One region of the Neptunomonas sp. XY-337 genome, then DNA from elsewhere that is predicted to be linked to it. Evidence: predicted binding sites of a transcription regulator. Region 1 holds the regulator's gene; each other region holds the start of a gene.
What was found. Region 1 encodes sigma-54, which starts transcription at its own class of promoters, with help from an activator protein. Its sites were predicted from a motif close to TGGCACNNNNNTTGCTNT; they were not measured.
Positions count from the first base shown of each region.

Region 2: glnA (glutamate--ammonia ligase) is a predicted target of sigma-54. The motif match lies at 4,225-4,242, and genes of this name have one in related genera.
Region 3: E4L36_RS09235 (nitrate reductase) is a predicted target of sigma-54. The motif match lies at 2,213-2,230, and genes of this name have one in related genera.

Region 1 covers NZ_SPLL01000002.1:173,758-183,833, reverse strand. The annotation lists gene mlaE (lipid asymmetry maintenance ABC transporter permease subunit MlaE) at 1-658, opposite strand, end outside; gene E4L36_RS04485 (ATP-binding cassette domain-containing protein) at 655-1,479, opposite strand; gene E4L36_RS04480 (calcium/sodium antiporter) at 1,805-2,782, shown strand; gene E4L36_RS04475 (KpsF/GutQ family sugar-phosphate isomerase) at 2,799-3,773, shown strand; gene E4L36_RS04470 (HAD hydrolase family protein) at 3,773-4,309, shown strand; gene lptC (LPS export ABC transporter periplasmic protein LptC) at 4,310-4,885, shown strand; gene lptA (lipopolysaccharide transport periplasmic protein LptA) at 4,869-5,360, shown strand; gene lptB (LPS export ABC transporter ATP-binding protein) at 5,364-6,092, shown strand; gene E4L36_RS04450 (RNA polymerase factor sigma-54) at 6,131-7,642, shown strand; gene hpf (ribosome hibernation promoting factor) at 7,689-7,979, shown strand; gene ptsN (PTS IIA-like nitrogen regulatory protein PtsN) at 7,998-8,453, shown strand; gene rapZ (RNase adapter RapZ) at 8,467-9,324, shown strand; gene E4L36_RS04430 (HPr family phosphocarrier protein) at 9,353-9,622, shown strand; gene mgtE (magnesium transporter) at 9,712-10,076, shown strand, end outside.
Region 2 covers NZ_SPLL01000011.1:27,259-37,334, forward strand. The annotation lists gene ntrC (nitrogen regulation protein NR(I)) at 1-1,348, opposite strand, end outside; gene glnL (nitrogen regulation protein NR(II)) at 1,338-2,414, opposite strand; gene glnA (glutamate--ammonia ligase) at 2,739-4,145, opposite strand; gene typA (translational GTPase TypA) at 4,613-6,439, shown strand; gene pip (prolyl aminopeptidase) at 6,558-7,508, shown strand; gene dtd (D-aminoacyl-tRNA deacylase) at 7,520-7,969, shown strand; gene E4L36_RS17655 (DTW domain-containing protein) at 7,935-8,651, opposite strand; gene moaA (GTP 3',8-cyclase MoaA) at 8,692-9,684, opposite strand; gene mobA (molybdenum cofactor guanylyltransferase MobA) at 9,776-10,076, opposite strand, start outside.
Region 3 covers NZ_SPLL01000003.1:440,674-450,749, reverse strand. The annotation lists gene E4L36_RS09235 (nitrate reductase) at 1-2,060, opposite strand, end outside; gene E4L36_RS09230 (ANTAR domain-containing protein) at 2,292-2,882, shown strand; gene E4L36_RS09225 (CmpA/NrtA family ABC transporter substrate-binding protein) at 2,892-3,950, shown strand; gene E4L36_RS09220 (CmpA/NrtA family ABC transporter substrate-binding protein) at 4,256-5,623, shown strand; gene E4L36_RS09215 (ABC transporter permease) at 5,714-6,649, shown strand; gene E4L36_RS09210 (ABC transporter ATP-binding protein) at 6,692-7,579, shown strand; gene nirB (nitrite reductase large subunit NirB) at 7,901-10,076, shown strand, end outside.

The DNA of each region.
Region 1 (10,076 bases):
CTTGGAATACAGCCACCCAAGTTACAACAACACCAAAGACGAGCGCTTTGATCAATCCATTCAAAACATCTTCGCGAAAATCGACCGCGTTTTGCATGTTCGCCCAAAAAGAGCCTTCAAAAATGCCGAGCCATTCCACACTGACCAGTGCACCGCCCAGTATTCCGACCATTGCAAAAATGGCGGATAAGATAGGCAACGAGATAAAGCCGGCCCAAAACCGCGGCGCTATGATGCGGCGTAACGGATCGACACCTATCATCTCTAAGCTCGAAAGCTGCTCAGTAGCCTTCATCAAGCCTATCTCAGCGGTGAGCGCAGAGCCCGCGCGCCCAGCAAACAACAGGGCTGTTACCACAGGTGCTAACTCTCTCACTAAACTTAAAGCCACCATCTGTCCTACCGCTTGTTCAGAGCCGTAGTCGACAAGAATGGTATAACCTTGCAAGCCCAAGACCATGCCGATGAAGAGGCCGGATACCAAAATAATGACCAGCGAAAGCACACCTACAAAATAGAGCTGCTTGATAAGTAAGGGCATCATCACTAGCGGCTCTGGTTTAGCCAAAAGCGCGGCAAACAACATTTGCCCAGAGCGCCCCAACGATGCGACACGGTCAATACCTTGACGCCCTAGTCGAGCCAAAAAGCCGATCATTGGCCACCTCGCTCAATACCCAGTTCGGTCACAAGCTCAGCCTTGTCAAAATGGAACGGTACTGGGCCATCTGGCAACCCCTTCATGAACTGCTGTACTTGCTCCGATTGGTTCGCGCGCAAGGACTCCACGTCTCCTTCAGCGATTACACAACCATCGGCGATAATAAATATATAGTCTGCAATCCCCAACGTTTCTTGAATATCATGCGACACAATAATACTCGTATGTCCGAGGGCCTCGTTAATCGAGCGAATCAACTTAACCAACACCCCCATTGCAATCGGGTCTTGCCCGGCAAAGGGCTCGTCATACATGACTAGATCAGGATCTAAGGAAATTGCGCGAGCAAGCGCAACACGGCGCGCCATGCCACCTGACAGCTCACTCGGCATCAGCTCATGAGCGCCCCTCAGCCCTACGGCATTGAGTTTCATTAACACGATGTCACGCACCATATCATCAGGCAGACTCGTGTGGACGCGAATGGGAAAAGCGACGTTCTCGAATACGCTCATATCGGTAAACAAAGCACCGCTTTGGAATAGCATGCCCATATTCTCGCGGATTTCGAATAGTCGGGAGCGACTCACGCGATTAACGTCTTCGCGCTCAACTAAAACGGAGCCTGAATCTGGCTTAAGTTGCCCGCCGATCAACTTCAACAGCGTCGTTTTACCCGTACCAGACGGCCCCATAATCGCCGTCACTTTGCCACGCGGTATACGCATATTGATGCCTTTAAAGATGGCTCTGCGACCCCGGCTGAAGCACAAATCCCGAATTTCGACGATGGCGTCATCATTTTGAATGACGGACATGCAAACTATCCTGTGTATAAAGCAGTGGTTGGTTGCTCGTATGAGAGAAAAAATAACGCGAAATTGTATCACTGCACTGGTTAAACAGGAACTCTGGCGGCATAAAGATACAAAATAACCCTCCTCTCATGACGACTTGCTCCGTTAGGACCACAAAGCGCCGATATAAATTCCAATTTAAGTTAGAATCAATACAGAGCTTTTTCAAAAGCCCATCTATCATGTGCCATTATCAGCGTGTTCAAACTACGGGCAATACGCGACTTGCTTCGAAATTTCGATCTGATTTAATAGGCGCCTTTCATCATTGGAACTCTTCATCACCATGCAACTTTCCTCGTTTCCCCTGTTGATGCCGGCCATATCGATACTGATCGGGCTTGTGATACTCGTCTGGAGTGCCGACCGCTTTGTGGCGGGTGCAGCAGCGACGGCAAAAAACTCCGGTATGTCCCCTCTGCTGATCGGCCTCACCATTGTATCTTTTGGCACATCCGCGCCAGAAATTATCGTATCGCTGATGGCCTCAGTTAATGGCGCAGGCAGCCTAGCCGTTGGCAATGCATTAGGATCAAATATTGCGAATATCGGCCTAGTGTTGGGTATTACAGCATTGATTGCGCCGTTACCTGTTAAGTCAGCAGTGCTGCGAAAAGAGATTCCACTCCTGCTAGTAATCACTTTACTAGCAGGCTATACCCTTTACGATCTGCACCTATCTCTTGTGGATGGCATTCTACTTGCCATAGCGCTTGTGGTTGCTCTGTACCTATTTAACCAATTTCAAAAAGGTGGGACGGCAGAAGACCAAATCGCTGATGACTCAGAAGATATACCTGATATGAGTATGGCTAAATCATTGTTTTGGCTCTTTTTCGGCCTTGCTCTATTGGTTATCAGCTCGCGAATGCTAGTGTGGGGTGCCGTTGAAGTCGCAACCGCGTTTGGCGTATCAGAGCTTGTTATCGGGCTAACTATTGTCGCTATTGGTACCAGCCTACCTGAGCTCGCGGCATCCGTGGCGAGCGCTCTGAAGAACCACCATGATATCGCTTTAGGCAACGTCGTCGGCTCGAATATTTTTAACCTTGCAGCGGTAATGGCCATACCTGGCTTTATTGAACCTATTTCTATTGAAGCGATCGCATTTAATCGGGACTATATGATGATGCTTGGTATCACGATAGCCCTGCTTATCTTCTGTATTATCCAGCGCCCTCCGCGCGTTAGCCGATGGGAGGGGGGATTGCTTACCGTCGCCTATGGAGGCTATATGTATACCTTATACTCTGCGTCGTTATAGGGTTTAAAAGATGACTATGAGCACAACAAAATCGTTTTTAACTTCCGCCCGACGCACGATAGAGCTAGAGGCGGAAGCGGTCAGCAACCTTATCAACTGCCTAGATACGCACTTCGAGCAAGCGTGCGCTGCTATGTTGAACTGCAAGGGCCGAATTATCGTTACGGGCATGGGCAAGTCTGGCCATATCGGTAACAAAATTGCCGCAACGCTCGCCAGCACGGGCACGCCGGCCTTTTTCGTTCACCCGGGTGAAGCTAGCCACGGGGATATGGGAATGTTCACGGCTGATGATGTTGTCATCGCCCTCTCCAATTCAGGGGAGACCAGCGAGATTTTGACGCTACTCCCGCTTTTTAAGCGGATCGCAACGCCACTTATAAGTATCACAGCAAACCCAACGTCAACTTTATCCACGGAAGCTGACTTTAATCTTGATATTGGTGTTGATACTGAAGCCTGCCCACTAGGGCTTGCCCCCACATCCAGCACGACGGCGCAGCTTGTAATAGGCGATGCACTCGCCATCGCTCTGCTCGAAGCAAAAGGCTTTAGTGCTGAAGATTTTGCGTTCTCGCACCCAGGTGGAAGTCTTGGCAGAAAGCTGCTTTTGAAGGTAAAAAACGTTATGCATGGCGGCGACGAAGTCCCCAAAGTGACCGTTGGTACGCCGGTCAACAAAGCGCTGATTGAAGTATCAGAAAAACAACTAGGTATGACGACGGTTGTCGACAGCTCCGGAGCGCTTGTCGGCATCTTCACTGATGGTGATCTGCGTCGTACGCTGGATCAAAGCGTGGATCTAAAATCGACAATGATCGAGAGCGTTATGACGCACCAATGCACCACTGTTTCTGGCGAACTACTCGCAGCTGAAGCACTGCAGATAATGCAGTCGAAAAAAATTAATGCCCTTATTGTCTGCGATGAACAGCAAAAGCCCATTGGGGCTTTAAACATGCACGACATGCTGAAAGCCGGAGTAATCTAATGCAACGCGTGACTCATCCTGCCCTGCGCCAACGCGCCGCTGGCGTAACATTAGCGGTATTTGATGTGGACGGCATCATGACAGATGGCGGCCTACACTTTTTGCCAGATGGCAAAGAGGTCAAAATGTTCAACACGCTCGATGGCTTAGGTATCAAGATGCTACAAAAAGCAGGCATTGAGACCGCCATCATTACTGGTCGAAAGTCCACTCAAGTTGAACTACGCGCTAAGTCGCTTGGCATAACCTACCTCTATCAAGGCAGAGAAGACAAGTTAGTGGCGCTTGAAAGCCTGTGGCAAGAAACGAGCCATACTGCTCAGACGACAGCATACATTGGCGATGACTTACCCGATCTATCGGCCATTCGCGCAGCTGCGTTTGGTGTGACGGTGCCGAATGGGCATCACTTTGTTAAAGACCACGCTGACTGGTGCACAACACGTACCGGCGGCTTTGGCGCTGCACGCGAGTTTTGTGAAGCCATCCTAGAGGCACAGGGCAAACTCGATGCACTTTACGAGGAATTCCTTTAAGTGCTCAGCTCAACGCGTAACCGAATACAGCTGATTGCAGCCGTCGCGCTGCTAACTCCCCTCTTTCTCTACTGGGCATTTAGTGACTCAGACCAAAAGAGCGATCAAGCGGCGACCGTTGTTTCTTCCGGTGTGGACTATTTTATGCGTGACACCACGGCGCGCGAATTTGGCACCGACGGGCGGCTTGTTCAGCGGTTACACGCAACTTCTCTTGAGCACTACCCAAAGCAGCTGCAAGCCCAGCTGGCAAAGCCAGAGATCACGGTTTTCAAAGCGAATGCAAAGATTAGCGCCCAGAGCGAAAAGGGGACGTTATTCGATAACGAAGATAAGCTGCTGCTTGAAGAGGCCGTAACAGTAACGCATAATCCTGCGGACAACGACAGTACACAGCTAGATACCTCTCGCCTGACCTTACACCATAAGCGCGGTATCGCAGAGACCTCTGCGCCTGTCACCTTTCGCTCGGGCCAAAGCATTACTACAGCAACAGGCATGACTGTCGATTACAATACGCAAATTTCCGAGCTACATTCAAACGTAGAAGGTACATTTCATGTTGATAAAAAATAGCGTGGCACTTGTCATCATCGGTTTGCTGCTCACCCAGCAGAGCGTCGCGCTACCAACAGACCGTGATCAACCGATTCATATCAGTGCAGATAGCGCGCAAATGAATGAGCAGAGCGGCACCACAATCTACACAGGCAATGTGGTGATGAAGCAAGGTTCCATGGAGATTCACGCTGCCCGCGTTGAGCTGTTTCGCAAAGATGGGGACGTGAGTCGCATCGTTGCCACCGGAAAACCTGCTAACTTTCGTCAGCAGCCAACACAGGATAAGCCCATCACAGATGCCTTTGGCAACAGCATGGTTTACGAGATAGCGAAGCAAACCGTTACGATCAAAGGGCAAGCACGCGTGGAACAAGCACGTGACAACTTCACCGGCGAGCGGATTGTGTATCAGATGGATAAAGCTGTCGTAAACGCCTATGGCGGCAGCGGTAAGGTTCAGATGGTGATTCAGCCCAAAGGAAAGCAGTAGCGGATGACTAAACAACTCGAAGCGCTGCATCTTGCCAAATCATATAAAAAGCGCCGTGTCGTTATCGATGTATCACTCAACGTAGCAAGCGGCGAAATCGTGGGCTTACTGGGCCCCAACGGGGCTGGTAAAACCACCTGTTTTTACATGATCGTGGGCTTAATTGGTGCCGATAACGGCGCTATTCGTATCGATAACGACGATGTCACAGCGATGCCCATGCACGAGCGCGCACGTCGCGGTGTCGGTTACCTCCCTCAAGAAGCGTCAATATTTCGCAAGCTTAGCGTTCACGACAACCTGATGGGCATTCTCGAGATGCGTCCTGAACTGTCAGCTGCGCAACGGCGTGAAAAGCTCGAGAGCCTTTTAGAAGAGTTCCATATAAGTCATCTGCGCGATAGCCTAGGGATGGCACTATCTGGTGGCGAACGTCGACGTGTCGAAATAGCCAGAGCGCTCGCCTCAGAGCCAAGTTTTATATTGCTAGACGAGCCCTTCGCTGGCGTCGACCCTATCTCTGTGAACGATATCAAGCAGACAATTAAACACCTGCAATCCAGAGGCATCGGCGTACTCATTACCGATCACAATGTACGAGAAACATTGGATATCTGCGAAAAGGCCTATATTGTTAGTGAAGGAGTGATTCTTGCTCACGGTTCACCGCAAGACATTCTCGCCAACGAACAGGTAAAAGCTGCTTACCTTGGGGATACCTTTAGACTCTAAGTGACGATCTTGCTGTTTCGGAGTAGTTCTACAAAATTATGAAGCAATCTTTACAGCTTAAAATGGGGCAACATCTCACGATGACCCCCCAGTTGCAGCAAGCGATCAAACTGCTACAACTATCAACCCTGGACCTACAGCACGAAATCCAAGAAGCATTGGAGAGTAATCCGATGCTAGAAACAGGCGAAGAAAGCGACGCCTCAGCGGCAGAAACAGAATCTAAAGAGCTCACCACCCCCAGTGAAGATGCGACCACTCAAGCAACAGCAGAAGCTAGCGCCAAGAGTGAAGACGCTGAACCTGCCTTTGAGGAGGAGTGGAGCAACGATATTCCTGAGGAGCTGGCCACCGATTCATCGTGGGACGACACTTATCAAATAAGCAGCGGTTCCAGCAGCGCGGCTAGTCGTGACGATGATTTCATGGAGTCTAACGACACCTCCGAAGAGACGTTACAAGATCATTTGGAATGGCAACTCAACCTGACACCAATGAGCCAAACGGATGTCGCGATTGCCGAAGTCATCATTGATGGTATCGATAGCGCTGGTTATCTGCGCGTCTCCACCGAAGATATTTTAGAGCATCTACAAAAAGCGCAACCCGAGCAATTTGCGGAAAGTGAACTCGATGAAGTTGAGGCAGTACTCAAACGCATTCAACAGTTTGATCCTCCCGGTGTTGCAGCAAGGGATTTGGGCGAGTGCCTTGCCATTCAATTGGAGCAATTACCAGAAAAGCCGCCTCTTTTGGCTCAAGCACTAACGCTATGCCGCCAGTATATACACCTACTGGGGACGCATGATTATCGCCAGTTAATGCGTCGTTTGCGCTTGAAAGAGCCACAATTACAAGCCGTAGTCACGCTTATTCAGTCACTCAACCCTCAGCCGGGGGCTTATATCTCCAATACTGCCGCTGAATACGTGATACCCGACGTCTTTGTGGAAAAAGTAAAAGGTGAGTGGACGGTACGGCTCAATAACGATGCCTCGCCGACACTGAAAATCAACACCGAGTACGCAAGCCTTATCAAGCGCGCCGATAGCAGCGCCGATAACACGTATCTCAAGAATCATCTTCAGGAAGCACGTTGGTTTATTAAAAGCCTGCAAAGCCGCAATGAAACCATGCTAAAAGTCTCGCAGCAGATTGTTGAGCGGCAGCTGGACTTTTTCGAGCACGGCGAAGAGGCAATGAAGCCTATGGTGTTGCACGATATTGCCGAAGCGGTCGAGATGCACGAGTCAACCATCTCCCGAGTAACAACCCAAAAGTATATGCATACTCCACGGGGCATTTTTGAGTTGAAATACTTCTTCTCAAGCCACGTGAATACCAGTGACGGAGGTGCAGCCTCCTCTACAGCCATTCGTGCTGTCATCAAAAAGCTAATTGCAGCTGAAAACCCAGCCAAACCTCTAAGCGACAACAAGATTGCCAAACTTCTGGATGAAGAAGGTATTCAAGTAGCGCGCCGAACGATCGCAAAATATAGAGAAGCGATGGGAATCGCGCCTTCTAATGAGCGAAAGCGTTTGGTTTAATGAGTTCTGTTAACAGCACATCTGCTGTTGTGTAAAGGAGATAGCTATGCAAATTAACATTACAGGTCATCACGTAGAACTTACTGAAGCACTGTCTGAGTATGTTCATACAAAGTTTGAAAAATTGGAGCGCCATTTTGATAACATCACCAACGTACAGGTGACCCTGAGTGTCGATAAGCAGAGCCAAAAGGCCGAAGCGAATATGCACGTTGCTGGCGGTGAAATTTTTGCTGCGAATGAGCACGAAGATATGTATGCTGCGCTGGATGGTTTAACGGACAAACTTGACCGTCAAATCATTAAGCACAAAGAAAAAATGAAAAGTCACAAATAACGAATAGATCTGCCTAACATGTCAATTTTATCCCTGCTGTCATCTGATCGAGTCTTTAACAACTTAGAGGGTGGCAGCAAAAAAAGGACGCTTGAGATTATCAGCGAGCATCTCGCCCAATCGCACAGCGACCTAGCTGAAGAAGCAGTATTTTCAGGATTAATTAACAGGGAAAGGTTAGGCAGTACCGGCATCGGCGATGGGGTAGCGATACCCCACTGCCGTTTCCCCGGTCTGCAAGAAGCCGTCGGTGTGTTCGTCCGCTTAGCAACTCCGGTGGACTTTGATGCGATTGACAACCGCCCAGTGGACCTGATGTTTTTTTTGTTGGTTCCCGAGGATGCGTGTGATCAGCACCTTGCCACCCTTGGCGCACTCGCCGAAGCGTTCAGCAAAGAGGATAATCGTAACAAAATGCGCAGCGCCGCAAGCGATTCGGAATTGATGCAGATTTTGGAGTCCACCTTCAACTAATTGAGCAAAGACCATGAAACTGGTAATCATCAGTGGCCGCTCAGGCTCAGGAAAAAGTACCGCATTACAGGCACTAGAAGATGTTGGTTTTTATTGCATTGACAACCTTCCAGCCAAGTTACTCCCGGAACTGATCTCTCACATCACTGATGATGATGCTCAACTCAAGCGGGTTGCCGTCTGTATCGACGCCCGTAACCTGTCCAGCAACCTAGAAAAACTGCCCGATATCTGGCATCAAGTTAAGCGTAATAACGAGATCAGTGTTGAGATGGTCTACCTTGACGCCTCTCACGAAACACTCCTACGTCGATACAGCTCAACGCGCCGCCGCCATCCGCTGGCTGACCGTGTTGATAACTTATCAGATGCAATCAATTTTGAGCACAACCTGCTCTCCCCAATAGCCGATTTGGCAGATATACGTGTTGATACAACGCGTCTATCGCTATACGAACTCAGAGACACTGTTAAGCTGCGCGTTGCGCAACGTAAAGATCAGGCGCTCTCATTACAATTTGAATCCTTCGGTTTCAAGCATGGCGTCCCTATGGATGTAGACGTTGTTTATGATATGCGTATTCTGCCGAACCCTTATTGGGTGCCAGAGCTTCGCCAACACACGGGTCGCGATAAGCCAGTACAACTGTTTTTACAAGACTCCGACGACGTTAACGCTATGATTGACGATATCAAAGCTTATCTCGAGAAGTGGCTGCCTAGCTTTACCCAAAACAACCGCTCTTACGTTACTATTGGGATCGGCTGTACCGGCGGGCAGCACCGGTCCGTCTACGTTGCAGAGCAACTCTATAGCCACTTCAGTGGCATAATGGATAATGTCAGCATTCGTCACCGCGAACTCAACTAAGTGACGACAACCCAAAGAGGAACTTCGGTTGGTTGAAAAACAGATTACGATTATCAATAAACTCGGTCTTCACGCACGCGCGGCAGCCAAACTGATCAATACCACATCGCGTTTTTCTGCTGATATCCGCCTCAATAAAGACGGTAGAGAGGTCGACGGTAAAAGCATCATGGCCGTTATGATGTTAGCAGCAAGCAAAGGCACCACGTTGCTCGTCAGCGCCGAAGGCAGTGATGAGCTTCAAGCGCTAGAAGCAATCGAGACATTGATCAACAATCGCTTCGATGAAGAAGAGTAATACTCGTCTTCGCGAATACTGAAGCTTGCTTTTCAATAGGTTATACTTGCACATCTTGATGGACTGACTCGTCAACCGAGGGTGTGCGGATGCGCGAAGATACAACAGCAGCATTAGATAAACTAAACAAAGCGCTTGAAAGCGGTGCCTTTCAGCAGGTTCGCTTCACACTCAACACAACCCTGCGCCCTGTTGAAGTTGCTCATCTACTCGAAAAGTCTCCTCCAAAGGAGCGCCAAATTTTATGGAATCTGGTACATCACGAGAATGAAGCCAAAGTCCTTCAACACCTCGCCGACGATATACAAGCCGATATCCTAGCCACAATGGATACTGATCGGGTTCTCGAGATCTCTGAATCTTTGGAAACCGATGACCTCGCCGACATGCTGCAGCAGCTTCCTGAAACGGTAACTCGTGAGCTGCTAAAAATCATGGACGAGCAAAACCGTGA
Region 2 (10,076 bases), on a different contig from region 1:
GTAGTTCGGAAGCATCACGGCGACGGCCGCCAGTATGTTTGAGCGCCGCTTCAATCATGATGCGCTCGAAAGCAGGTACAGCAGTTTCCAACAACCCGCTCCCGCCGGTCGCTAATTGCTGTTCTGCCCAGTTGCGCAAGGACTGTTCCCAATTTCCCGTGGTGGTATCACCTGCTGCCTGCTGCTCGGAGAGCTCCAGTGGCATATCCGCGATCAGCACTTCGCGCCCAGATGCCATCACAGTCAGCCAACGGCATGTATTCTCAAGCTGACGCACATTGCCGGGCCACGCCAGCCCTTTCATATAGGCTTCGGTTTCTGGGCGCAGCACCTTAGGCTCAACATCCAACTCTTCGGCAGAACGCATCAGGAAGTGGCGTGCTAGTTTAGGAATATCCTCTTTGCGATCAGCCAATTTAGGGATGTGAATGCGGATAACGTTTAAACGATGGAAAAGGTCTTCCCGAAAGCGTCCGCTTGTTACCAGCCCCTCTAAGTCTTGATGGGTGGCTGCAATGATACGCACATCCACCTTCACTGGGGTGTGCCCACCCACACGGTAGAATTCGCCATCGGCTAATACGCGTAATAAGCGCGTTTGTGTATCCGCAGGCATATCACCGATCTCATCAAGAAACAGCGTGCCACCGTCCGCCTGTTCAAAACGGCCTCGGCGTGCTGCAGTTGCGCCGGTAAAAGCACCTTTTTCATGACCAAATAACTCAGACTCAATCAGGTCTTTTGGAATCGCAGCCATATTCAGCGGAATGAAAGGGGCTTGTGCCCGCGGGCTATGACGGTGCAAAGCGTGCGCGACAAGTTCCTTACCCGTCCCTGACTCGCCATTAATGAGCACTGTAATATTAGATTGCGATAACCGCCCAATCGCACGAAAAACCTCCTGCATCGCGGGCGCTTCACCAATAATTTCGGCGTTATCGAGTGTGTCCTCAGCTGCGGCATTGCTGCGTTTTTCATGGGCATGCTCGACGGCGCGCTGCACAAGACTCACAGCTTCGTCCACATCAAACGGCTTAGGTAGATACTCAAATGCGCCGCCTTGATAGGAGGCGACGGCACTATCCAGATCTGAATGTGCCGTCATGATAATAATTGGAAGATCAGGGTGTGAGGTGTGCAACTGCTCGAGCATCGCTAACCCATCAGTGCCCGGCATACGAATATCACTCACAATGGCATCGGGCACTTGGGTTTCAAGCTGCTTGATCACCGCATCAGCCGTTTCAAAAGCATTAACCTGCACACCACTTTTAGAGAGGGCACGATCCAGCACCCAGCGAATCGAGCGGTCGTCATCGACAATCCAAACATTTCCGTTAGTTTTCATCGTTTCTCTCCAGAGGAATAAGTAGCGTAAAGCAGGTGTGGCCCGGTTCGCTATGGCACTCGATTAAGCCGTGATGCTGGCTGATGATCGATTGTGCGATGGATAAGCCGAGCCCTGTCCCTTCAGCGCGGCCACTGATCATCGGGAAGAAGATGTTCTTAACCATCTCCTCCGGGATGCCAGGGCCGTTATCAATGATCTCTATACTGCACACCAAACGATGCGATTCTGCACTGAGCGTCACTTGGCGGCGTGTACGCGTGCGCAGCTTTAGTACAGGTGCAGGGATATTATTTTCCAGCATCGCCTGCACTGCGTTGCGCACAACATTTAAAACAGCCTGTATGAGCTGCTCATTATCGCCGAGCAGCTCCGGAATACTGGGGTCATAGTCACGCTCAATTATGACCTGCCCGGTGACTTCCGCCTTCACAATTGTGCAGACCCGTTCCAGCACGGAGTGCACATTCAGTGGTTGGCGCTGCGCGATTTTATGCGGGCCCAAAAGGCGATCAACTAGGTTACGTAAGCGGTCTGCTTCTTCGATGATCACCTGTGTGTATTCATGCAGTTCAGGATCATCTAACTCCGCCTCTAGCAGCTGTGCAGCGCCGCGAATCCCACCCAAAGGATTTTTGATTTCATGCGCCATACCACGAACAAGGTTACGCGTCGTTTCATGGCGCATGAGCATCTCTTTCTCTTGCTCAATACGGCGTAAACGATCGCGTGCTTGAAGTTCAACCAAGAGAAACGGCTGACCGTGCTCTTGAATGCAACTAACGCTGTAATCCACTGTAAGAGTATCGCCCGCAGAACTGATGATTTCGGCTTCTCGTCGTGTGTAGGCATGACCGCTCTCGAGCGTCGCCTGCATAGCGTCCAACTCAGCAGGGTTGAGCGCGATCCAGTCGGTGATCGATGCGCTCTGCATACGCCGCAATGTGGCTGCTAGCAACATTTCAGCCGAGGAGTTCATGTACTGAATACTGAGCGAACTATCGAGCAAGATCACACTGCTTGCTTGATTATCGAGTAGTTGCTTAGTCATCGTAGACGTCAACATACGTATTCTCTTACTCACTGTTTGACTGAATAATTTCAGGCCGCTCACCGTCGCAGCTTCTCTAAGCAACAGCAGCGCCTATGCAATAGCGCCTATCTGAAAGTAACTGCAAAAAAGAAGCCAACTCATGCAGCTCCTCCAAGCGCCCAAAATACGAACCTTTGCAGCGCACGGTGCGCTCAAACACCGCACCGAAGCGCACCAATATCGCTCACGCAACCTATATGCACCATTATAGTGCACATAATAAAAGCTGCTGTTATAGGCCGTTATCTGCGGGAAACAAAAAAGCCTCCCGAAGGAGGCTTTTTCTATTAGCAACGCTTATACAGAGTAGTACAGGTCGTACTCAACTGGGTGAGTCGTTTGGTTCACTTTGTCAGACTCTTCTTGCTTCAATGCAATGTATGCATCGATCATGTCGTCAGTGAATACACCGCCTTTCGTCAAGAACTCACGGTCTGCATCCAGCGCAGCTAGTGCTTCTTCTAGCGACGCAGCTACTTGTGGGATTTCAGCCGCTTCTTCTGGTGGCAGGTCGTACAGATCTTTATCTGCAGCATCACCAGGGTGGATCTTGTTCTGGATACCGTCTAGACCCGCCATCATCAATGCCGCGAAGCACAGGTATGGGTTAGCAATTGGGTCAGGGAAGCGCGTCTCGATACGACGAGCTTTAGGGTTCGTTACGTAAGGGATACGGATAGAAGCCGAACGGTTACGCGCAGAGTAAGCTAGCATAACTGGCGCTTCGAAACCTGGGATCAAACGCTTGTAAGAGTTTGTACCTGGGTTAGTCAGAGCATTAAGTGCTTTAGCGTGCTTGATGATACCGCCGATGTAGTAAAGCGCCATCTCTGACATACCTGCGTATGCATCACCAGAGAACAGGTTAACACCATCTTTAGATAGTGACTGGTGAACGTGCATACCAGAACCGTTGTCACCAACGATTGGCTTAGGCATGAATGTCGCAGTTTTACCGTATGCGTGTGCAACGTTGTGTACACAGTATTTCAGTACTTGAACTTCGTCAGCCTTGTTAACCAACGTGTTTGCACCAGCACCGATCTCACACTGGCCCGCTGTCGCTACTTCGTGGTGGTGTACTTCTACATCCAAACCCATTGCAGTCATCGCGTTACACATGTTGCCACGCAGATCGTGTAGAGAGTCAACTGGTGGTACTGGGAAGTAACCGCCTTTAACACGTGGACGGTGGCCTGTGTTACCGCCTTCAAACTTGTGGTTAGAGGACCATGCCGCTTCTTCTGAAGATACAGAGAAACCGCAGCCGCTCATATCGTTGTGGAAATGTACTTCGTCGAATACGAAGAATTCTGGCTCAGGACCAAACATCGCTGTATCAGCAATACCTGTAGACTTCAGGTACTCTTCTGCGCGCTTCGCTACAGAGCGTGGGTCACGCTCGTAACCTTGGCCAGTCGCTGGCTCAACGATGTCACAGCGAACAATAACAGTAGACTCTTCAGCGAACGGGTCTAGAACAGATGCGCTGTCGTCTGGAAGCAGGATCATGTCAGACTCGTTGATGCCTTTCCATCCAGCGATAGAAGAACCGTCGAACATTTTACCTTCTTCAAAGAAGTCGTCACCCATCTGATGAACAGGGATAGTAACGTGCTGTTCTTTACCTTTCGTGTCAGTGAATCGCATATCAACCCACTTAACATCGTTCTCTTCGATTAACTTCAGAGTGATCTCTGACATTTCGCTATCTCCACTTTTCGTATTTGTCAGACACGTTCAAGACGGTCCTGAAATCTGTGATTTAAACGTTAATAGTCTATTAGCAACCACTGTGCCAACTCTAAAGCAACGCTAAATCAAACACTTACAACGAGCACACTCAAAACATCGCACCAAAAGGATGCTTAAAAGCCATAACGCGCACCAAAAAAGTGCATTAAGCGCTCATTTGCGGGGCACACTTTGGCATGATACTCCAAGCGCAAACAAATAACTTCTCAATACAAGGTCTAACTCGCTAAGTATTGATTCTCGTTCTGACACAAAGACGCAATAAATTGGTGATGAAATGAACAGACCGCTGGGCTTGTGAGGCAATGATCCGCTATAATGCGGCGCATCTTAAACCCTACCGCAAAACACGCTGTGCACCATTGAAGGTCAGTGATGCACGGGTAACCTGCAAAAGAAAAGTCAGAACACTATTTATGATCGACAATATCGCTAACTTGCGAAACATCGCTATTATCGCGCACGTTGACCACGGCAAAACGACGCTGGTTGATAAGCTTCTCCAACAGTCCGGTACTCTTGGCCGCCGCGATGAAGGCTCTGAGCGCATCATGGACTCCAACGACCAAGAGAAAGAGCGCGGAATTACTATTCTTGCGAAGAATACGGCGATCGAGTGGAACGGTTACCATATCAATATCGTTGACACACCGGGGCACGCTGACTTCGGTGGTGAGGTAGAGCGCGTTCTTTCTATGGTTGACTGCGTACTGCTATTGGTAGATGCCGTCGATGGTCCAATGCCGCAAACACGCTTCGTAACACAGAAAGCGTTCGACCAAGGCCTACGCCCTATCGTTGTGGTGAACAAGGTAGACCGCCCAGGTGCGAACCCAGATGCTGCCATCGATAAAGTTTTCGACCTTTTCGACTCGCTTGGCGCTAGCGATGAGCAACTCGACTTCCCTGTTATCTACGCCTCTGCACTGAACGGTATCGCTGGTACTGATCATGAAAACATGGCCGAGGATATGACGCCGCTGTTCGAAGCGATTGTTGATCACGTAAGTCATCCAGACGTTGACGTTGATGGCCCATTCCAGATGCAAGTATCTGCACTGGACTACAACAGCTATGTCGGTGTTATCGGTGTGGGCCGTGTGAAGCGCGGTAAAGCGAACCTCAACCACCCAGTTAAAATCATCGACAGTGAAGGTAACATCCGCAGCGGCCGTATCCAAAAGATCATGGGTTATTTAGGCCTTGAGCGTGTTGATGTGGACTCTGCTCGCGCTGGTGACATCATCTGTGTAACCGGTATCGATGAGCTAAACATCTCCGATACGTTGTGTGATGCAGATGCTGTTGAAGCACTGCCTGCGCTGTCGGTTGATGAGCCAACCGTATCGATGACGTTCCAGGTGAATGACTCTCCATTTGCAGGGCAAGATGGCAAGTTTGTTACCAGCCGTAACATCAAGGACCGCCTTGACCGTGAGCTGATCCACAACGTTGCACTGCGCGTTGAAGAGGGAGACTCTCCTGAGAAATTCCGCGTATCGGGTCGTGGTGAGCTGCACTTGTCAGTATTGATCGAAACCATGCGCCGCGAAGGTTTCGAGCTGGGTGTTTCTCGCCCAGAAGTTATCCAACGTGAAGTTGATGGTGAAATCCACGAGCCGTACGAAGTCGTAATGATCGACGTGGAAGAGGAGCACCAAGGCGCAATCATCGAAGAGCTGGGTAAGCGCAAAGGTGATATGACTAACATGGAGGTTGATTCCTCCGGCCGTATCCGCCTGACATTCTTGATCCCATCACGTGGTTTGATCGGCTTCCGTAGCCAGTTCCTGACGATGACTTCAGGTACCGGTATCATGACATCCGTTTTCGACCACTATGGTCCAGTGAAAGAAGGCGAAGTTGTTTTCCGTAACAACGGTGTCTTGGTATCCATGGTCACGGGTAAAGCATTGGGCTACTCACTCTTCAACTTGCAAGAGCGTGGTCGTCTATGTATTGGCCCGAACATCGAAGTCTACGAAGGCATGATTCTGGGTATCCACAGCCGTAGCAACGACCTAGCCGTTAACCCAATCAAGGGTAAGCAGCTAACTAACGTGCGTGCGTCTGGTACCGACGAAAACATCCAATTGACGCCGCCGATTCGCTTCACACTAGAGCAAGCTCTCGACTTCATTGAAGATGATGAGCTAGTTGAAGTAACGCCAAACCATATCCGTTTGCGTAAGAAGCTCCTCACTGAGAACGAGCGTAAGCGCGCCTCACGTGCTGCAAAATAATACGCACAAGAGAGCATAAGAAAGCGGCCAATGGGCCGCTTTTTTTACGTCTAGACATAGCGCCTGACCTTCGCTGCACCCTATACTTTAGCTGTACTTAGGAAAAGGAAGACACACCATGCGCCCGCTATACCCTGCAATTCAGCCATATAAAACACATGCACTCGAAGTGGGTGGAGGACACACCCTGTACGTTGAAGAGAGCGGTAATGCAGAGGGCTTACCTGTACTGTTTGTACACGGCGGCCCCGGCGGCTCAACTAACGGCGACCTGCGTAGCTTCTTTAACCCAGAGAAGTATCGCATCATTTTGTTTGATCAGCGCGGCTGCGGGCGCTCACAGCCACACGCATCTCTGCAAGCGAACACAACGGCACACCTAATCGAAGATATGGAACACATTCGCACTCACCTAGGTGTGGATGAGTGGCTACTATTTGGCGGTTCTTGGGGCGCTACGCTAGCGCTTCTATATGCTCAAGCACATACCGAGCGAATCTTGGGCCTGATCCTGAGAGGCGTTTTTCTAGCGCGCCAGCAAGATATTCACTGGCTATATCAAGAGGGTGCAAGCCGCATATTCCCCGACTACTGGCAAGACTTTCTCGCGCCTATTCCAACAGGGGAGCAACACAACTTACTGCACGCCTATCATCAGCGGCTAACCTCGGAAAATGAACTTCAGCGTATGGCAGCCGCAAAGGCTTGGTCTGTATGGGAGGGACGCTGCTCTACGCTCGCGCCCAATCCAGATGCGATGTCACACTACTCCGATCCGCATCTTGCACTAGCAATGGCTCGACTAGAGACACACTATTTTGTTAACCATTGTTTTATCAGTGAAAATCAGATCCTAACGCGAGCCGATAAGATCAGCGGGCTTCCCATCACCATTGTGCATGGTCGCTATGATATGGTCTGCCCTGTCGAACAAGCATACGCGCTCTATCAAGCGCTACCGCACTCGCAACTGCACATCGTTCGGGATGCAGGACATTCAGTGTTCGAACCCGGCATCATAGATAACTTAGTACGAGCTACCGATGCTTTTGCCGCCACGGAGGCTTAAACGGAGAACGAATGAAGGGCTTAATACAACGCGTTAAACACGCCAGCGTCGTCGTTGATGGGGAAACCATTGGTGCTATCGACCACGGCATTTTACTGCTACTCGGTGTCGAGAAGCACGATACTACCGCACAAGCCGATAAGCTGTTAAAGAAAATTCTCGGTTACCGTATTTTCGGTGATGACACCGGACGCATGAACCTGAATCTACAACAAGTGGGAGGTGGCCTGCTGGTTGTCTCCCAGTTCACGTTGGTAGCGGATACCGCTAAAGGTCTACGCCCCGGCTTTTCTAACGGCGCAACGCCGGAAAAAGGCCAAGAGCTCTACGATTACTTTGTTGCAGCCGCGCAAAAAAGTCATGACCCTGTCGCCACCGGCAAGTTTGGCGCTGATATGAAAGTCAGCTTGCTGAATGATGGCCCAGTTACTTTTCTTCTTGAAGCATCCGCTGAGCGCTAAGCTCAGCAAGCTTTGTGCGTGCTGCAGCCATTTTTTCTGATAGATCTAATTGTCTGCGCGATGCATAGTAAGCAGCATTGAAAAGGTCAAAATAGGCGTTGAGTGCCGCTGCACTGTCTAGGTCACCTAAGTCCTCGAGAACCGCAGCGGCAACCTCTGCTGTGGAGAGATGATGAGAGGCGGCAGCTTGGCGCAAATCATAACGGGACTCACGTCCAGGTAGCGGCTCTATCACCGGCAGCTCATCTAGGTAGCGACTCAAGCGAAACATCCGTCGTGCTTGACGCCATGTACCATCTAGTAAGATCAACGCGGGTTTCTTGCCACTGGCTGCCAACTGCTGAGCAGACACCATCCGATCTTCATAGCCTTCGCCAGCGGGAAAGACGATACAAGGCTGATACGCCGTATTTTGTAACAGCGCCAAAAAGTGCGGATCAGGTTCAGTACGAGACCATGTTAAAAGCTGACTGTCCGCAATGGCGTCCAGAACGAGCCGGCCCGTGTTAGTTGGCTTATAAACCTCGTTATGATGAGTCATCAGCCAGAAGGCTGCTTGAGCACTCATATTAGGTTTTGCATCGCACAAGCATAGGTCGCTGGATACAAAGCAATCAGCACAACGCTCAATACGAGAGCCTCGTGCAACAAAGGGTTTACGGGGAGCGTTAGGGTCAAACACAATCAGCTATCGGCAGAAAAATTTCGGCCATAATAGCGAATCAACCGCCGGTTGTATTCATAAAGCGAACGATATCGACTGCGCCATCCGTCGAGAAGTGGTGCTTTTCGGGCTTACGGGTGATCGCCTGACGAATAACCCTTTTCAAGTGTTCAATATCACCGGGGCGTTCACGCAGCTCTGCTTTTAAATCGACCGAGTTTTCATTCCCAAGGCATAACAGTAACCGCCCCTCAACGGTCACGCGCACTCGGTTACACTCACCACAAAAGTTGTGACTATGAGGTGAAATAAAGCCTACGCGGGTAGCTGAGCCAGCTACTTGCCAATACTTGGATGGCCCACCTGTTACGTAGTCCGACGGCGTCAATTGATACGCTTGTTCAATGATATCTCTAACATCATCACTGGAGCAGAAGGTAGCTGCTCGGTCATGCTCATTGATATGTCCAAGCGGCATCTCTTCAATAAAGGATATATCGATGCCACGCGCAATCGCGAATTCTAGCAACGGAATAACCTCGTGGTCGTTACGACCTTTGAGGATAACAGCATTTAACTTCATGCGTTTGAACGGATGACGACACGCCGCATCAATCCCACGTAGCACCTGCTCCAGCTTACCGGTACGAGTTAGTTCTTTGAATAATAACGGATTCAGTGTATCAAGACTGATATTCAAGCGGGTCATACCAGCTTGATAGAGAGTGGCGGCAAAGCGTTCTAACTGGGAACCGTTTGTCGTTAGGCAAAAGTCCGCCAGTCCAGGTAAAGCCCCCATTTGAACTAACAGATCGTCCACACCCCGCCTCACAAGCGGTTCACCTCCCGTTAGCCTAATCTTGTTCACGCCCATCTCAGTAAAAGCCTGGGCAATAAAATAGATCTCTTCGAGCGACAGCACCTCCTCCTTTGGCAGAAACGTCATTACCTCATCCATACAGTACACGCAACGGAAGTCACACCGATCGGTAACAGACATGCGAACATAAGTAATTTTGCGCCCAAAAGGATCTATAAGCGGTTCTGACATGGCACTAACTATCCTAACAATCGACTTGTTGATAGTACGCCAGACACGATAAAAAGCCACTCCTAAACATTATCGTAACTAGGCAATAGATTTAGCAGAAGTCGTCCGGAGTATTGAGGTTTCGAAATGAGCTTTGCTGCCCAACGATTTGGACAACTTCACAATTCTGGCTAAATTGCCAAGAGGCCACTTTCCGGCCACCTTCGCTGAGAAAGCGCTCTAAACTGGGGAGTGTACGCTTATGCACTAGGCAAACAAGCGGCTGTAAACGTACTTCATCATGAGCAACAACAACATTGGCATCAAGATGAGTGTGGGACGCAGCAATCAATGCCTCAATAATCGCACTAGACAAGTAAGGGGTATCGCAAGGCAGAAATAGGTTCCACTCT
Region 3 (10,076 bases), on a different contig from region 1:
TCAGGCTGTCCTGAGTAGGGGTCGACAACCGGTTCGATGAGGTTGCTGATATTGCCTTGGCTGGCAAATTGGCGGTTCCAGTGGATCGGGGCAAAGAGCTCCCCTACGCGTTGATCGTCGCTCACCTGCGCCCGCGCAATATAAACCCCTTGTGGGTGGCGCAGCTCAATGAGATCGCCGGTCTTGATCTGTTCTTTGATCGCATCTTGAGTGGCGATCTCGATAAAGGGTTCACTGCGGTGCTGAAACAAACCCTCAGCGCGGCCGGTAATGGCCATTGTGTGCCATTGATCACGAATACGCCCTGTGTTGACGATGTAGGGGAGTTCGGAGGTGGGTTGTTGTACGGCAGCGTGTTGGCTAGTGGGTATGAAGCGCGCTTTATGGGATGGCGTGAAGTATCGATGATCGGTAAAAAGGCGCGCGGTGCCTGTTGGAGACGTCGATGTCACAGGCCATTGAATAGGGGTTAAGTGCTCGTACTCGTGATCACTTAACTGAGCGAGTTGGCTGATGTTAAAGCAGCGTTGGCCGTGGTTCTCAAACCCCGATAGCGCTGCATGCTCGGTGAATATCTGCCTTGGGTTCTTGTAGTCAAACGCGTGTGAAAAGCCCATGCGCTTGGCAACGGAGGAGATGATCCACCAATCGGGCTTTGCTTCTCCGAGGGGTGGCAGCAGCGCACGTTGTCTGGATATGCGCCGTTCGGCGTTGGTCACCGTACCATCTTTTTCACTCCAGCCGGTTGCCGGTAAACAGATATCCGCATAATCCTGCGTGTCAGTGTGGGCGATACAGTCGGATACGATCACCAGCGGGCACTGCTTCAGTGCTGCACAGATTGCATCGGACTTGGGCAAGCTCACTGCGGGGTTGGTGCCCATGATCCAGATCGCTTTGATTTTCCCGCTCGCCACCGCATCGAACATATCCACCGCTTTTAGCCCCTCTTGGGTGGCCATATTGTAAGCGCCCCAAAAACGGCCCACGCGATCGACATCTTGCTCGTTGAACTCCATATGCGCGGCTAACTGGTTGGCTAAACCGCCGACTTCCCGCCCACCCATTGCGTTGGGCTGCCCTGTGATTGAGAAGGGACCGGCGCCTGCATAGCCCAAACGCCCAGTGGCGAGGTGGCAATTGATGATGGCATTGGCGTTGTTACTGCCTTGGCTAGATTGGTTAACGCCTTGCGAGTAGAAGCTCACCACTTTATGGTGCGTCAAAAATAGCTGATAAAACTGTTCAAGCGCGGCAAGCTCGACACCGCATGTTTGTGCCACGCTGGGTAGGTGTGCAGCGGTATCGTTAGCGATATTGAGTGCCGCGTCGAACTGCTCGGTATGTTGCTTGATAAAGGTCTCATCCAGAGCATCGTGTTTGGCTAGGTAGGCCAGTAGGCCCGTAAAGAGCAGTACATCTGTACCGGGCTGTATGGCTAAATGTAGGTCGGCAATATCGCACGTGGCCGTGCGGCGCGGATCGATTACAACAATACGCATTTCAGGGCGTTGTGCTTTCGCGTGGCGCATTCGCTGAAAGAGAATCGGGTGATTCCATGCTGCATTTGAGCCCACCAGCACCAACAGGTCTGCGCGCTCTAAGTCTTCGTAATTGCACGGCACCGCATCGGCACCGAAAGCCCGCTTGTAACCAACCACGGCCGATGACATACACAGGCGTGAGTTGGTATCGACATTTGCACTGCCGATAAAGCCTTTCATCAGCTTATTGGCGACGTAGTAGTCTTCGGTGAGTAACTGCCCCGATAGATAGAAGGCAATCGCGTCGGGCCCGTGCGTCATCATAGTGCGTAACAACTGTTCAGCGACCTCATTCAGCGCACTGTCCCAGTCGGTGGTGACACCATTCACCTTCGGTTGAGTTAAACGGCCGGTAGCGCCGAGCACCTTATCCAGTGATGAGCCCTTAACGCAAAGTTTTCCTGAATTGGCCGGATGAGAGGTATCGCCTGCCACACTAGCAACATGGTTGTTTTGGACATCGGCGACTACGCCACAGCCCACACCGCAGTAAGGGCAGGTGGTTTTATTCTTCATCAGTCTCTCCCATTTATTGGCCTATTCAGGCGGTACTGCCCAGCGCTTACAAAAGGCCGCTGCAATACCTGTTCTTGTGTGCAACTCCAACCGAAAGGTCAACGCGCCAGTGCGTAGGAGGGGCTCCTCTCGTGACGCTTCTTACGTGATCACCAGCAAAGCGTATGCCAGCTACGGAGGTGGAACGGGATTTGCTCAAAGCCCTTACGATTAAATAAAGATGGGCTCGTTATGGGTAAAAGAGTGAATTTACGAGTGTTGCTCGTTGATGGTGACGCACAGCGGATCAGGCAACTGACGTTAGCGCTGCACCAGCAAGGGCACCGCGTTATCTGTCACACCGCCGATATCGCTAGCTTGAATCAGCAAGTTGCTAAGGAGCAGCCCGATATCGTCATTATCGATATGGACTCGCCTGATCGAGATACGCTCGAGAGTATGGCGATGATGAGCCGCGAAAACCCGCGTCCCATCGTGTTTTTTGCCGAGCAGCAGAACGACCACCAAACGATGGCCGCGGCTATTAATGCAGGCGTGAGTGCCTATATCGCTGACGGTGTCCAGCCCGATCGAGTGACGGCCATTATCGATACCGCTATTGCCCACTTTAGTGCTCACGCGGCACTGCGTGAGGAGCTAGCGGAGATCAAAGGACAGTTAGCTGGGCGCAAAGTGGTTGAACAGGCCAAGGGGCTATTGATGAAGCATCAGGGCTGTGACGAAGCAGCAGCGTTTAAAACACTGCGTAAACTCGCGATGGATCGGGGTCAAAAGCTACCCGACGTTGCAGCGAGCGTAATTGACATTCTAAAGACGACCTAGGAGCAGATCATGGTAACAATAGATGCACTGGAAAAAACCGAACTGCAACTAGGCTTTGTGGCACTGGCGGATTGTGCCCCGTTAGTGGTGGCACGTGAGCAGGGCTTTTTCCGCCAGCAGGGGTTGCAGGTGGTGTTGAGTAAAGAGTCTTCGTGGGCATCGCTACGCGATAAGGTGAGCTACGGTTTGCTGGACGGTGCGCAGATGCTTGCTCCGCTGCCATTAGCGGCGACACTGGGACTCAATGGCAAACCGCAAAAGATGGAGACCCCCTTAGTACTGAGCCAAAATGGTATCGCGATTACGCTATCAAGCGCGCTACAACGCAGACTCAACATGGCTTGCGAGCCTGGGGAGGATCAACACGCACAAGGGAAAGCCTTTAAAGCGATGTTAGCCGAGCTTGGTTACCGCCCCATTATCGCCACGGTCTATCCCTTCTCGAATCACTACTATTTGCTGCGCTTCTGGTTGGCGCAGCATCAGATAGAGATTGGCCGTGATGTGGAGTTAATTGCCGCACCGCCTGGCAAGATGCTCAGTCTATTACAGCGCGGCGACATCGATGGCTACTGTGTGGGTGAGCCATGGAACAGCCTAGCGGTGCAGGAGGGTGCTGGTGAGCTGCTCGTGAGTAGTTACACGCTATGGGGAGCGCATATGGAGAAAGTTCTCGGGGTTACCAGCGAATGGGCGCGGTGCCATCCTAATACCTATCGGGCGATGACGCAGGCTATTTATCAAGCGTGCCAGTGGATTGGGCTGCCAGAACATCGGGACACGCTACTCAACTGGTTAGCTTTACCTCCTTATCTGGATGCTAGCCCGCAACAACTGCGTTCTGTGGCGTTACTGAGCACCTTAGAGCAGCGTTTTTCTGGGCGTGAGGTAAACCGGCCGAGTTTGCAACATGGGGAGTTTTTGTTGCAGCAGATGATGCGCTGTCAGCAGTTGAGTGCCTTGCCCGCTGATGCTCAAGCGCTGGTATCGAGCGTCTATCGAGAGGATCTTTTTACGTTATGGTGTGAACCTGCGGTAATCGATCAAAGGCTACGGGCAGCGCAATGATAAGCACTTTGTGCAATGCACCATGAGTGCGCACCGGTGCAGAAAATTGGCTTGTTGTTGTGCACCAGCTAAAGCATGAAATAGGACAAAATGCTGCTGGTTTTTTATTAAACTGTTGTTATTAAATGTTTTTTAATTTCTGGCACGTAGCCTGCTAGCTACCTAGCAACGGTAAAACGTTACAATCTTATCATGCTCATTATTAGCGTATAGGCAAAGGCGCCTGACTATCCTCTTCGGAGGTATGTCAGCGCCTTTTTTTTTAGCTGGAGGGTTAGATCGTGTTTAAACCTAAACAACGTGGAATGGCAAAGTTGGTCGCAACGGCCGCGCTAGGTTCGGTAATTGCAAGCGGTGCTGTGTGGGCCGAGATCGGCGAACCAGAAAAAGAAGATCTCAAGTTTGGTTTTATTAAATTGACCGATATGGCGCCTTTGGCGGTGGCTTATGAAAAGGGCTATTTTGAGGATGAGGGCCTCTACGTAACGCTGGAAGCTCAGGCAAACTGGAAAGTGCTGCTTGATCGGGTGATCGATGGTGAGCTTGATGGTGCGCATATGCTTGCAGGACAACCGTTGGGTGCGACGATCGGTTTTGGTACGCAGTCGCACATCATCACTGCGTTTAGTATGGATCTTAACGGCAATGCGATCACTGTATCGAACGATATCTGGAACCAGATGAAGCCTCACGTCCCTAAGGGTGAAGATGGTAAACCGCTGCACCCGATCAAAGCGGATGCACTGAAACCGGTTGTGGATAAATATAAAGAGGAGGGTAAGCCCTTCAACATGGGGATGGTCTTCCCGGTCTCTACTCACAACTATGAACTGCGCTACTGGCTGGCCGCAGGCGGAATCAACCCGGGCTACTATGCTCCGCATAAAGGCGATACTTCAGGCACTATTGATGCCGATGCGCTGTTGTCCGTGACGCCCCCGCCGCAGATGCCTGCCACAATGGAAGCCGGTACTATCTATGGCTACTGCGTTGGTGAACCTTGGAACCAACAAGCGGTATTTAAAGGGATTGGTGTACCGGTGGTCACCGATTACGAGATCTGGAAGAACAACCCAGAGAAGGTTTTTGGTGTCGCTAAGAACTGGGCTGATGAAAATCCCAACACACATATTCGCGTCGTGAAAGCGATGATCCGTGCGGCAAAATGGCTGGATGATAATGACAACGCTAACCGCCCTGAAGCCGTTGAGATCCTCTCGCGCTCTGAGTATGTCGGCGCAGACTATGACGTTATCGCCAACTCAATGACGGGCACCTTTGAATACGAGAAAGGTGACAAGCGCGCCGTGCCCGATTTCAACGTCTTCTTCCGCTATAACGCCACCTACCCATACTACTCCGATGCCATCTGGTATCTAACGCAAATGCGTCGTTGGGGACAGATCTCTGAGCCGAAATCTGACCAATGGTTCATGGATATTGCTAAGCAGGTGTACCGCCCTGATATCTACGCACAAGCGGCCCAAGCGCTTATCGAAGAGGGCAAAATGGATGCGAGCATGTTCCCTGACTTTGCAACGGAAGATGGCTTCAGAGCACCGCAAACCCACTTCATCGACAACATCGTTTACGACGGCACTCAGCCAAACGCTTACCTGCAGCAGTTCAAAATTGGCCTGAAAGGTGAGCAGGTCTTGCTATCGGATAATTAATCGTCAGCGCCCGTCTGTCGGGCGTTTCCTGTTCCCAAAAGGAAACCTGTTATGAGTACCTCAACATTAAGCCACCGCGTGTCTGATTCTATGGCTTTTGTCGCCCAACAGAGTAAACAGCTGGTGATTCCGCTGATCGGCTTACTCCTCTTTCTATTTATTTGGGAGGTTGGCGCTAAAAATATCCACACATCGCTGGGCACGTTTCCAGGCCCTGTTGCGGTCTATCAACAAGCGACCAACCTCATTGGTGAACATCAGCGCGAGCGCCAAAAAGAGCAAGCCTTCTATGAGCGCCAAGAGCAGCGCAATGCTAAAAAACTGGCGAAAAACCCTGATGCGGTGATTAAAGTCCGACCATACACCGGCAAGCCGACCTTCTTTGATCAGATCGGAACGAGCCTAGTCACTGTGATGGCAGGGTTCTTTTTCGCTTCACTGATTGCGATTCCTGCTGGCATCGTTATCGGACTTAATCAGACTTTGTATAGCGCATTTAATCCACTGATTCAGCTTTTCAAGCCGGTCTCTCCATTGGCGTGGCTGCCGCTAGTAACCATGGTTGTCAGTGCGGTTTATGTCAGTAAAGACCCGATGTTCGCGAAGTCCTTTATCACCTCGTTGGTGACGGTATCGCTGTGCTGTTTGTGGCCAACCTTATTGAACACGGCGGTGGGTGTCTCGGGAATCAGTAAAGACTTACAAAACGTCTCGCAGGTACTGCGTCTTAGCTGGCTCACTCATGTGATGAAAATCGTGTTGCCCTCTGCGATTCCCATGATCTTCACTGGCCTGCGTCTGTCATTGGGTATTGCTTGGATGGTACTGATCGCTGCTGAGATGCTGGCGCAGAATCCGGGCCTTGGCAAATTTGTATGGGATGAATTTCAAAACGGCAGTTCAAACTCGCTAGGCCGCATTATGGTGGCTGTATTGGTGATCGGTTTGATCGGCTTCCTATTAGACCGCTGTATGTTGATGCTGCAACGCAAAGTGTCGTGGGATAAGAGTGCAGTGCTGCGCTAATACCGTTGCTGAAAATGTTGCTGAATTAAAAGGAGAAAGGTTATGTCTCAGCCTCCGAAACACCTTGAACTAACCCAAGTTGATATCGACTTTCCAACCCCAAATGGACCGTTTAAAGCACTGAGTAATGTGAATCTGACGATCAACAAAGGGGAGTTTGTCTCCCTGATTGGCCACTCTGGCTGCGGCAAATCCACCGTGCTGAATATTATTGCAGGTCTTTACCAAGCCACGGAAGGTGGCTGTTTGCTCGACGGTAAAGAGGTGAACTCACCGGGGCCAGAGCGCGCTGTGGTGTTCCAAAACCACTCATTGCTGCCTTGGCTGAATGCCTATGAGAACGTTGAGTTAGCGGTGAAGCAGGTCTTTGGTAAGCGGATGAATAAAGCGGAAATGCGCGACTGGATTGAGCATAACCTCGCATTGGTGCATATGGACCATGCGCTTGATAAACGGCCCGACGAAATATCGGGTGGGATGAAGCAGCGGGTTGGTATCGCCAGAGCATTGGCGATGCAGCCAACGGTGCTGCTGATGGACGAACCCTTTGGTGCACTGGATGCGCTAACACGTGCCCATCTGCAAGACTCGTTAATGGAGATTCAGGCTGACCTCAACAACACCGTTATTATGATCACCCACGATGTGGATGAAGCGGTCCTACTCTCAGATCGTATCGTCATGATGACTAACGGGCCTGCAGCAACGGTGGGCGAGATTCTTAATATCGATCTACCGAGACCGCGTGATCGCATCGCGCTGGCAGATAACCCCGAGTACAACCAATATCGTCATCAGGTACTGAAGTTCCTCTACGAGAAGCAGCGCTCCCCCGATGCGCAACAAAGCACTAAACCCGCGTCAGGTGCGGCGGTTACCCTTGCGCTGACACCAAATCAAACGAACGACGATACGGAGCAAGCGGCATAGTTTGCACCATCATGGCACCGATGGTGTGAAAGGGTGCAAAAACAGCCCTAGGTTGCTGTTTAGAACGGCCTTTTTGTTTTTTAAATATTTGAAAAATAACAACATTTAATATCTGGCACACCATCTGCTAAAGATCTGTGTAGTCGCAATATAAAAATAATAACAGCGCCTAAAACAACTAGAACGAACACAATAAAAATAAGAACTGAACACGGCTTTAGTTAGCCTCGGACATAACAATTAGGCAGCGATGAACAAAGGCGTTCGTCACCACAGGTTTAAATGCCTGTGGTGCGTGCGCCTTTTTTATTGGAAAGAGCAATGAAACAACGACTGATTATCATCGGTAATGGCATGGCGAGTGGACGCTTGCTGCAGCTACTACAAAAAGCCGCGCCTGAGCGCTTTGCCATTAGCGTATTTGGCGAGGAAGCGGGCGGTAGCTATAACCGTGTGCTGTTATCGCCGCTGCTGGGTAAAGAGTTGAGCCTCAGCGATATCATGACGCTCACGCCGTCATGGTACGACGCAGCAGGGATCGCCCTGTATCAGCAGGAGCGTATCGTCGCGATCGATACCCAAGCGCGCCATGTGGTTAGCGACCAGGGGCGCACACTTGAGTACGACCAGCTTGTTATCGCAACAGGTTCTCACCCGCTGGCGCTAAACGTGCCGGGTGAGCAGTTGGGCAACCTCTATCGGTTTCGTACTCTGGCTGATGTGGATGACCTACAGCAACATGCGCAGCACCAGGGTAAAGCGGTGGTTGTGGGAGGCGGCTTTTTAGGTTTGGAGGCGGCTGAGGGGCTGCGTCGGCTAGGTATGGACGTTACCTTGGTCCACCGCAGCCGATACCTGTTAAACCGGCAGCTAGACGCCCAGTCAGCCCAACTGCTGCAAGAGACACTCGAAGCCCGCGGTATCCGTTTTGCGTTGGAAGCGCAGGTTAGCGAGTTTGTCGGTGATGAGTGTGTAACGTCTGTGCAGTTGGACAACGGCTTATCGTTAGCTGCGGAGTTAGTGGTAACAGCGATTGGGATTCGGCCTAACTGTGAGGTTGCCGCGAGCACGGAGCTGACCGTTAAGCGCGGCATCGTAGTTGATCAGCAACTGCGTACCTCTGATGCCAATATCTATGCACTGGGCGAGTGCTGCCAATTTGGCGACCACACCTACGGGTTGGTTGCACCCATCTGGCAACAGGCGCAGGTACTTAGCCAAGTACTGCTGGGCCAGCCGGCTGCTTACCAAGAGCAGCCTGTTGCGACGCAATTAAAAATCAGTGGTGTGGAGCTGTTCTCTTGCGGGGATATCGCACCGCCTCACGCAGAATTTCTTGTCTATCACGACCAGACTCATCGGGAGTATCGCAAGCTGTGGCTGCGCGATGGTCGTCTAATCGGCGCTGTACTTTATGGCGATGTCCGCCATGGTCAGTGGTATTTCGAACAACTTAATGCACGCACGGATTTAAACCCATGCAAGCAGCACTTGCTGTTTGGCGAGGCGCTTTGCCGTGCGTCACTGCAACCGGAAGATAAGAGGGAAGCAGCTATGAATGAGCAACAGAAACACCGCATCGTTGTGGTTGGTAACGGCATGGTAGGGCAGCACTTTGTTGAGCAATTGGTTGCCACCGCGAGCGACCCTACTGAAGTTCACGTACTCTGCGAAGAGCCTTGTGCCGCGTATGACCGGGTGCACCTCTCTGAGTATTTTTCGGGTGCGAGTTACGATGATCTTTGCTTGGTTGAGCCGGGTTTTTATGATCAACCCGGTCTGCACCTTCATTTAGGCCAAGCGGCACAGCGTATTGATCGTGAGAACAAGGCCGTGGTCACCGCATCGGAAACCTTCCCTTACGATACATTAGTGTTAGCAACGGGTTCTTATCCCTTTGTGCCGCCTATTCCGGGCAATGACGGTGAGGCCTGCTTTGTTTATCGCACCTTGGAAGATCTCGATAACATACGGGCCAGCGCGAGCGATGCTCAGGTTGGGGTGGTTGTGGGCGGGGGCTTGCTGGGGTTGGAAGCTGCCAATGCGCTGAAGTCGTTGGGGTTAAAAGCTCACGTGGTGGAGTTTGCGCCACAATTGATGCCTGTGCAGCTAGATCGTGATGGTGGGCAGTTACTCAAGCAGAAGATCACTGAACTGGGCGTGGATGTCCACTGTGATAAAGCCACCGCAGAGATTATTGCGGGTGAACAGCACCGTTACCGGATGAATTTTGCCGATGGCTCCTATCTTGAAACCGACCTGATTCTTTTCTCAGCGGGTATACGACCGCAAGACACGTTGGCAAGAGAGAGTGACCTACGCGTGGGTGAGCGTGGCGGCATCACGGTGAATGATCAGTGCCAGACATCTGATCCATCGATCTATGCCGTAGGTGAGTGCGCGCTTTGGAATAACCAGATTTTTGGGCTAGTCGCGCCCGGCTACACAATGGCGAAGACTGCAGCCGCCGCGATTGCTGGCCAACCGGCAGCCTTTA